One region of the Pantoea sp. SO10 genome, then DNA from elsewhere that is predicted to be linked to it. Evidence: riboswitches for the same ligand, from Rfam matches in the RefSeq annotation. Region 1 holds a riboswitch; each other region holds the start of a gene.

What was found. Region 1 has a riboswitch for thiamine pyrophosphate ahead of thiC (phosphomethylpyrimidine synthase ThiC). Riboswitches for the same ligand answer to the same signal wherever they lie in the genome.
Region 2: another riboswitch for thiamine pyrophosphate. It lies ahead of thiB (thiamine ABC transporter substrate binding subunit); the one in region 1 lies ahead of thiC (phosphomethylpyrimidine synthase ThiC).
Region 3: another riboswitch for thiamine pyrophosphate. It lies ahead of FCN45_RS21700 (FAD-dependent oxidoreductase); the one in region 1 lies ahead of thiC (phosphomethylpyrimidine synthase ThiC).
Region 4: another riboswitch for thiamine pyrophosphate. It lies ahead of FCN45_RS20570 (long-chain fatty acid--CoA ligase); the one in region 1 lies ahead of thiC (phosphomethylpyrimidine synthase ThiC).

The regions. Positions count from the first base shown of each region.
Region 1 is NZ_CP040095.1:257,301-259,498, reverse strand. Features, by position in the region: gene nudC (NAD(+) diphosphatase) at 1-13, opposite strand, end outside; gene rsd (sigma D regulator) at 102-608, shown strand; TPP riboswitch at 841-941, shown strand; gene thiC (phosphomethylpyrimidine synthase ThiC) at 1,032-2,198, shown strand, end outside.
Region 2 is NZ_CP040095.1:730,891-733,088, reverse strand. Features, by position in the region: gene sgrR (HTH-type transcriptional regulator SgrR) at 1-707, shown strand, start outside; TPP riboswitch at 743-838, shown strand; gene thiB (thiamine ABC transporter substrate binding subunit) at 885-1,871, shown strand; gene thiP (thiamine/thiamine pyrophosphate ABC transporter permease ThiP) at 1,871-2,198, shown strand, end outside.
Region 3 is NZ_CP040096.1:475,574-477,771, forward strand. Features, by position in the region: gene FCN45_RS21695 (6,7-dimethyl-8-ribityllumazine synthase) at 114-551, opposite strand; TPP riboswitch at 727-846, shown strand; gene FCN45_RS21700 (FAD-dependent oxidoreductase) at 976-1,920, shown strand; gene thiS (sulfur carrier protein ThiS) at 1,904-2,101, shown strand; gene FCN45_RS21710 (thiazole synthase) at 2,105-2,198, shown strand, end outside.
Region 4 is NZ_CP040096.1:228,006-230,203, reverse strand. Features, by position in the region: gene FCN45_RS20575 (DksA/TraR family C4-type zinc finger protein) at 186-452, opposite strand; TPP riboswitch at 576-703, shown strand; gene FCN45_RS20570 (long-chain fatty acid--CoA ligase) at 805-1,887, shown strand; gene FCN45_RS20565 (acyl-CoA reductase) at 1,884-2,198, shown strand, end outside.

The sequences.
Region 1 (2,198 bases):
TCTCACGTTGCATCTTAATCGTTGTCCTTAGCGTCAAATCGCACGCTGAAATCCTAATATTAAGTGTGTAATAAACAACTATAACCTACCTGGAGCCCCATATGCTTAACCAGTTAGATAACCTGACAGAGCGTGTAGGCGGCGGAAATGAATTGGTTGATTCATGGCTGCGCGCCCGTCGACAGCTGCTCGTCACTTACTACGAGCTTATTGGCATGAAGCCACAAAAAGATGCGTTATCCACGCTGGATGAACAGGCGCTGGACGCATTTTGTCACAACCTGGTGGATTACCTTTCCACCGGCCATTTCAGCGTGTATGAACACATCATTAGTGAGATGCAGGGTGATAGCCCCTTATTCGTCGCTGCGCAGATTTACCCGGCACTGGAGGCGAATACCGATCGCATCATGCAGCTCTACGACAGCCATCTGCAGCAAGCGATTAACGATGATAATTGCGTGGATTTTCAAACCGCGCTCTCCGAAGTCGGCGAGGTGCTGGAATCGCGCTTCACGCTGGAAGATAAGCTGGTGCAACTCGCCTGGGACAACCAGCTGGCGCTTCCGCCGGTTGCCAACGATAGCGCCATTGCCCGCCCGGCTTAACATCCTTAAGTTGTAAAAAACTTGTTATTCCAGAAAAGCCCTCTTATGCTGAATGGGCTTTTTTATTGCCTCTTCAAAACATCAAGAGGCAAATTTTGCGGTTTAAGCGTAGCGTGCGCAGCCAGTTTGCACTCGGACAGCGCGCAGGGACCGGAGCGTACACGTAGTACGTGACGGTCACGAGCACTGCCCAGGTGCAAAATGGCAAGCAAAGTAGCTTAAACCACAAAACACCAACTTGTCGGAGTGCCCTCTGGGGCTGAGACCGTTAATTCGGGATCCGCGGAACCTGATCAGGTTAGTACCTGCGAAGGGAACAAGAGTAGACATTATCAGCACGGTGCATGCTGGCGCCCGGCACCGTACCTGTTACTCCTTCCGAACTCTGGACAAGCAACTTCCAACCGTTACCGGAAACTTGCTATGTCTGCTAAAACTTCTCGTCGTGAACAACGCGCTCAGGCGCAAGAATTTATCGATTCCCTGCAGGGAACCGCTTTCCCCAACTCCAAACGTATCTGGATCACCGGCAGCCGCGCGGATATTCGCGTGCCGATGCGTGAGATACAGCTCAGTCCAACGCACATAGGCGGCAGCAAAGAGAATCCGCACTATGAGCCAAATGAAGCGGTGCCGGTTTACGACACCGCCGGGGCTTATGGCGATCCTCAAGCCACCATTGATGTGCATCAGGGACTCGACAGGCTGCGTGCCGGCTGGATCGAAGAACGTGGCGACAGCGAAACCATCCACCAGCTGAGTTCCAGTTACACACAGCAGCGTCTGGCGGATGAAGGCCTGGACCATCTGCGTTTTGAGCAGTTGCCGCAACCGCGCCGTGCCAAAGCGGGTCGCCGGGTTACCCAGCTGCACTATGCGCGTCAGGGCATCATCACGCCGGAGATGGAGTTTATCGCGCTGCGTGAAAACATGGGCCGCGAGCGTATTCGCGGTGAAGTGCTGTTACAGCAGCATCCGGGTCACAGCTTTGGTGCCAATCTGCCAGAAAATATCACCGCGGAATTTGTCCGTCAGGAAGTCGCCAGCGGCCGCGCCATCATCCCTTCGAACATCAACCATCCCGAATCCGAACCGATGATTATCGGCCGCAACTTCCTGGTGAAAGTGAATGCCAACATTGGCAACTCTGCGGTGAGCTCATCTATTGAAGAGGAAGTGGAGAAGCTTGTGTGGTCAACGCGCTGGGGCGCAGACACTGTGATGGATCTCTCAACCGGCCGCTACATCCATGAAACGCGTGAGTGGATTTTGCGCAACAGTCCGGTGCCGATTGGTACGGTGCCGATTTATCAGGCGCTGGAGAAAGTGAACGGCATTGCAGAAGATCTCAACTGGGAGATTTTCCGCGACACGCTGCTGGAGCAGGCGGAACAAGGCGTTGACTACTTCACCATTCACGCTGGCGTGCTGCTGCGCTATGTGCCGATGACGGCCAAACGCCTGACCGGCATTGTGTCGCGCGGTGGCTCGATTATGGCGAAATGGTGCCTGTCGCATCACACCGAAAGTTTCCTCTATCTGCACTTCCGCGAGATTTGTGAAATTTGTGCCGCCTACGATGTGGCGCTG
Region 2 (2,198 bases), 470 kb from region 1:
AGGGCGAAACCGCCGATGAAAAATCGGAAGAGAGTCGTCTGGAAGAAGGCTGCTACTTCTTGCTGTACGATCAGCGCTCCGAGTTGGGTCGCGATGCGCATTTCCGCCGCTGGGTAAGCTATCTGTTTAATCCCATCGCCTTACTGAATCATGCAGGCGTCGGCTATCAGCGTTACTGGTTCCCGGCTTATGGCTTGCTGCCGCGCTGGCACCATCGCCGCGATCTCACCTCCGCCGATAAACCGGCAGGCTTAACTCAGCTGACGCTGAGCTGGTACAGCCATCACGTTGAGCATGAAGGTATCGCTAACGCGCTACGACCGCTGCTGGCGCAGCAAGGTGTCGAGCTAATTACTCGTGTCGTGAGCTACGAAGCGTGGTTCGAGGGCGAAGGTGAAAGTGATATCTGGCTTGGCAGCGTCAACTTTACCCTGCCGCTGGAGTACGCGCTGTTCGCGCAACTGTTCGAGCTGCCGTTGATGCATCACTGCATCCCGATTGACTGGCAAGCCGATGCCGCGCGCTGGCGGCAGAAAGCGTTACCGCTGGCGGAATGGAGCAAACAGCTGATCGACCGCGACTATCTGCATCCGCTGTTCCATCACTGGCTGCTACTGGAAGGGCAACGCAGTATGCGCGGCGTGCGGCTGAATACGCTCGGCTGGTTTGACTTCAAATCAGCCTGGTTTGCACCACCGGAGCTGTGATCCTTTCGCGCTGTCATATAAATGTCTAGAATGAGCCGTTCTCAACGGGGTGCCTTGATATCAGGGCTGAGAGAAACCCGTCGAACCTGATCCGGCTAATACCGGCGTAGGGATTTGAGATGCCTCACTCCTCAGATCCTTTGCGACTCAACATCTCTTCTCCTCAAGGAGCGCAAAGTGTTAAACAAAGTTCTGCCTATGTTGCTGCTGGTTACGGCACCGGCTTTCGCTGCCAAACCGGTTCTGACTGTTTACACCTACGATTCGTTCTCTGCCGATTGGGGCCCCGGCCCGGCGGTAAAAAAAGCCTTTGAAGCGCAGTGCGACTGCGAGCTGAAGTATGTGGCGCTAGAAGATGGCGTATCGCTGCTCAATCGCGTGCGCATGGAAGGCAAAAACAGCAAAGCCGATGTGGTGCTCGGGCTGGATAACAATCTGGTGCAGGCAGCGGAGAAAACCGGCTTGTTTGCCGAAAGCAGCATCGATACCCGCAGCTTAAAACTGCCGGATGGCTGGAACAATCAAACCTTTATCCCGTTCGATTATGGCTACTTCGCTTTCGTCTACGATAAAAACAAACTGAAGAACCCGCCGAAAAGCCTGAAAGAGCTGGTCGAAAGCCCGGAAAAATGGCGCGTGATTTATGAAGATCCGCGTACCAGCACGCCGGGTCTTGGCCTGCTGCTGTGGATGCAAAAAGTGTATGGCGATAACGCAGCTGATGCGTGGCAGAAGCTGGCGCAAAAAACCGTTACCGTCACTAAAGGCTGGAGCGAAGCTTACGGCCTGTTCCTGAAAGGCGAAAGCGATCTGGTGTTGAGCTACACCACGTCTCCGGCTTATCACATTATCGAAGAGAAGAAAGAGAACTACGCCGCGGCCGAATTCAGCGAAGGCCACTATTTACAGGTGGAAGTCGCCGCGCAGCTCGCCAGTAGCAAACAGCCTAAGCTGGCGCAGCAGTTCATGCAGTTTATGGTTTCTCCGGCCTTCCAGCAGACCATTCCTACCGGCAACTGGATGTATCCGGTGATCAAAAGCGATCTGCCAGCCGGTTATCAAACGTTGCAGGTGCCCGCGAAGGCGTTGCAATTCACGCCAGCCGAAGTCGCCGACCATCGCGCCGCGTGGATCAGCGCATGGCAAAGCGCCGTTAGCCGTTAATGCCCGGCTGGTTGATTCCCGGCAGCGCCATCGCGCTGATGCTGTGCGCGGTGGCGCTGCTGGCGTTTGGCGCATTGGTGGTGGTCGCTCCGGCCACCGACTGGCGCGCGCTACTCGACGACAGCTATTTGCATCATGTGCTGCTGTTCTCGTTTGAGCAGGCGCTGCTGTCGGCGCTGCTGTCGGTGCTGCCCGCGATCCTGCTGGCGCGCGCGCTCTATCGCCGCCGTTTTCCGGGACGCAATCTGTTGCTGCGCCTGTGCGCCATGACGCTGGTGCTGCCGGTGCTGGTGGCGGTGTTTGGCTTGCTCAGCGTGTACGGTCGCA
Region 3 (2,198 bases), on a different replicon from region 1:
CTTTATTCGTAAGACTATTTTACGAGATGATTAGCACTATTCTGAAAATGAGCCGTTGAAGGTCATCATAAATAAAAAGGGAGCGCCTGAAGAGGTGCTCCCTTTTTAATGCATCAATCAATCGACAAATTATGGATCGCTAACACCGCGCGTGCCGCTTCTTTGCCTTTCTTAATAAAATGCTCGGTATAGAAGTTTTCAATCACATCAACCGGCTGGAAGTTATGTGGCGTTAATGAAACGGAGAACACCGGTACGTTGGTGGTCAGCTGCACATTCATCAAGCCATCAACCACCGCAGCGGCAACGAAATCATGGCGATAGATACCGCCGTCAACCACCAGCGCAGCGCAGACGATCGCATCGTATTTGCCGGTTTCGGCCAGACGCTTAGCCAGCAGCGGCATTTCAAATGCGCCAGGCACTTCCAGCACTTTTAATTGTGCTTCTACGGATTGATCGGCTAATTCTTTTTCAAAACCCACCAGGGCATTATGGACAATTTCTTTGTGCCAGCCGGCTTTAATAAATGCAATTTTAATATTGTTCATGGTTATTCCGACATCACCTGTAATGTTTTCTTGCGCATAAAATAATGTGTTTGTATACCATATGTTACGTTTGTGATCCACAAAGCCTAAGTAGCGATAAATGCCGTGATGCTAAATGCCACGTAAAGCATCCGGTTATTCCGCGCTTGACGGCGACCATCGCCTGCAATACAAATAGACGCGTCGGGGGAGTCTCGCCAAAGAGACTGAGAGGCTAATAGCGCACTGCGCGGTTTAGCGACCCTTTGAACCTGACCCAGTTGATACTGGCGTAGGAAGACTGACAGTCTTGTTTTTTGGGCTGTCTGGCGCTCAAACAATCTCGATGGACGCGCCATTTCCCTTCTCCTGTATCTGCGGGTCTCAGCTAACACTGAGAGGCCGATGTGAATTCCCCCTGTTTGAACATCCTGGAACCGGCGCTGTGAGCCGCTGGAGCGTGCTTGGCTGCGGCGTGGCGGGCCTATGCGTAGCCACTTTGCTGGCGGAACGCGGTGAAGGCGTTGAGGTGATGGGCGATGACGCGCGCCGCCCGGCATCGTGGTTTGCTGGCGGCATGCTAGCGCCCTGGTGTGAAGCCGAAAGCGCGCCGCGCGATGTTATCACTCTTGGGCAACACGCCGCCGCGTGGTGGCAACAGCGCGTCAGCAGCGTCGAGCATCAGGGCACGTTGGTGGTTGCGCCGCCGCGCGATAGCCTGGAACTCAATCGTTTCGCCCGCATGACCGAGCAGCATCAATGGGTCGATCCCGCCAACATTGAACCGGCGCTGGAAGGGCGCTTTGCGCGCGGTCTGTTTTTCGCCGGGGAAGCGCATCTCGATCCGCGTCTGGCGTTGCAGGAGATGCGTGACGCGCTGATCGCGCGCGGCGTGTCATTCAGCAATCACGCGCCGAGCGGCCAGATTATCGATTGTCGCGGCATCCACGCCGCGCCGCATCTGCCGCGCCTGCGTGCGGTGCGCGGCGAGATGCTGATTTTGCACAGCGATGAAGTGCAGTTTTCCCGCCCGATTCGTCTGCTGCATCCGCGTTTTCCCTGCTATCTGGTGCCGCGTCGCGGCGGCCACTTTATGCTCGGCGCCACCATGATTGAGAGCGACGATGCCAGCGCCATCAGCGCGCGCGCCATGATGGAGTTACTCAGCGCCGCCTATGCCATCCATCCCGCCTTAGCCGAAGCGCGCGTGATTGAGAGCGGTAGCGGGCTGCGTCCGGCCTATCCGGCGAATCTGCCGGAAATCCACTATCACAATCACACTTTTTATCTCAACGGCATGTATCGCCACGGTTTTCTGCTGGCGCCAATGCTGGCAGAGCAGCTGATGCAACGCATTTCTGGGGAACTCAACAATGAATATTCAGCTTAACGGCCGCGCCATCAGCACCCAGGCAACAAGCCTGAGCGAATTGCTGATCGAGCAGCAAATTGATGTGGCCTGCGTCGCCACCGCCTACAACGGTGCGTTTGTGCCAAAAAGCCAGTACGACACGCAGCGGCTGGATGAAGGTTGCCAGCTCGAAGTGCTGTCACCGATGCAGGGAGGTTAAGCGATGTTTTACGATTTTGAACCGCAATCACGCTTCCTGCTCGGCACCGCCGGTTATCCTTCGCCCGCCATTTTGCAGCAGGCGATTGCCGCCTCCG
Region 4 (2,198 bases), on a different replicon from region 1:
AGCCATAAAGTTTGTAAAATTAGGCTCTTCTTTCGGCTTCAGCAATAGTGCTGCAGTATTTAACTTTGAAAAATCGGGAGATATGCGAATGGTCTTGCTTCAGATTAATGGTAATTCTAATTAAAAGTAACGAGTGCAAATGAAATTTTAAAATATCCATTAACCTGAATTGCTAATTTAAATAACTATCTCAACTGACTATCCTTACTTCCGCGGCGGTTATAACCGCTGATCGCCGCCTGTTTTTTATCGATCTTGCTCTGGCAATTCACGCAGTAACGCACGCCAGCCAATGCTGCGCGACGCGCTTCCGGGATCGGTTCGCCGCACTCGTCGCAAAATTCAGCACTTTCACCGTGCCCAAGATTTTCACGAGCGCGGGCCACCGCATCATCTACCGTGGCATCAATTTGTTTGTGTACCGCACCGTCTTCTGACCAACCGCCAGCCATACTTCACCTCCGCAAATACTCATGCTCTGAGTATAAGACATGACGTGATTTGTGCCGGGCAGCTCAAATTTTCACGCGTATTTAACATGGTTGACACATCATCGCGCGCCATCCTAGACTGCGGCTTGTTCCAAGGGGTGCTCTGTTAAGGGGCTGAGATTCTACCGGCTGGCGTGTATGCGCGGGCAACGTAGTGACCCTCCGAACCTGATCCGGCTAATACCGGCGTAGGGATGCGGAACCGCAGGGCGATATCGCGCCCTGATTCCCTCTTTGTGCTTTGTAGCGGACAGTTCGCGCTCTTCAGGCGTTGCCTGAGAGTCTCTGCGCAATCGCAAAGGTGGCGACGCACATGAACGAAACACACATCATCCAGGCTCTGCTGACATTCCTGCAGCGCGAAGATAGCTCAGACGACGACTTCAACCAACTGGCCCTCGAAATCTTCGCTTATCAGTTCGCACACAATTCCCCTTATCGCCGCTTCGCCACCCAGCGCGGACGCACGCCGCTGACGGTGAAAAACTGGCGCAACATTCCCGCCATCCCGATTAATGCCTTCAAAGATCTGACGCTCAGCTGCCGTCCCACCGAGCAAATTACCGAGATCTTTATGACTAGCGGCACCACCGGCACGGTAAAAGGGCGCAGTTACCATTCGACGCTGGAGGTGTGGAAAAAATCGATGCTGCTCAATTTCCGCCGTCGCTTTATGGCGGGCCGCGATCGCATCCGCATGGGCATTTTGTTCCCGGATACCGTGGCGATGCCGAACTCCTCGCTGGCGACCTATCTTGATTTGGCGATGAAGGAGTGTGGCACGCCGGACAGCGAAGTGATGGTGGGCGAACATGGCCTCGAAACCAGTCGTCTGTTCAGTGCGCTGGAGAAAGCCGAAGCGGGCGGCGAACCCTACGCGTTGCTGGGCGCCAGCTACAGCTTTGTACCTTTGCTGGATGACATGCAGCGCCAAAAACGCCGCTTCACGCTGCCGGCAGGCAGCCGCATTCTTGATACCGGCGGTTTCAAAGGCCAGTCGCGCGAGATGGGCGCGGAAGAATTCTACGCTTCGCTCTCTCATGCCTTCGGCATTCCGCGTTCCCACTGCATCAACATGTACGGCATGACGGAAATCAGCACGCAGTTTTACGACGCGGGCAATGAGCGCTGCCCGCCGGTGAAATTCGGGCCGCACTGGATCCGCACGCGCGTGGTCAATCCGCTTACCGGTGATGATGTGCCGGACGGCGAAGTTGGCGTGCTGGTGCATCACGATCTGGCACATTTCAACTCGGTGTCTGCGTTGTTAACGGAAGATGCGGGCGTGAGGGTGCCCGGCGGTTTCCATCTGCTGGGACGCGCGACCGGCGCTGATGCCAAAGGCTGTTCGCTGACCATGGAAGCGTTTCTCGCCGGCGCGCAGGCACAGTTGTGAAAGAAATTGCCGGACATCTGCCGGGCCTCTCGGCTGACGAAGTGTATTGGCACACGCTGAGTTTCAATCATCGTGGCGAAAGCCTCGAGGTTTGCGTTCCGCAACTTGATGACGCGCAGATAAAGGCGCTCGCAGCGCGCATCCGCACCAACGCCCGCGCTTATCTCCAGCAGCTGAGCGTGGCGCAGATCATGGGCATCATTGATGAAGCGGTGGCGCGACTGCTCGATCGTCATCATCCAGTGCGCATCAAGGCCGAAAAGCTGCTGCCCATCGTCACCGGTTACGATGCCGAGATGGTGCGGCTTGGC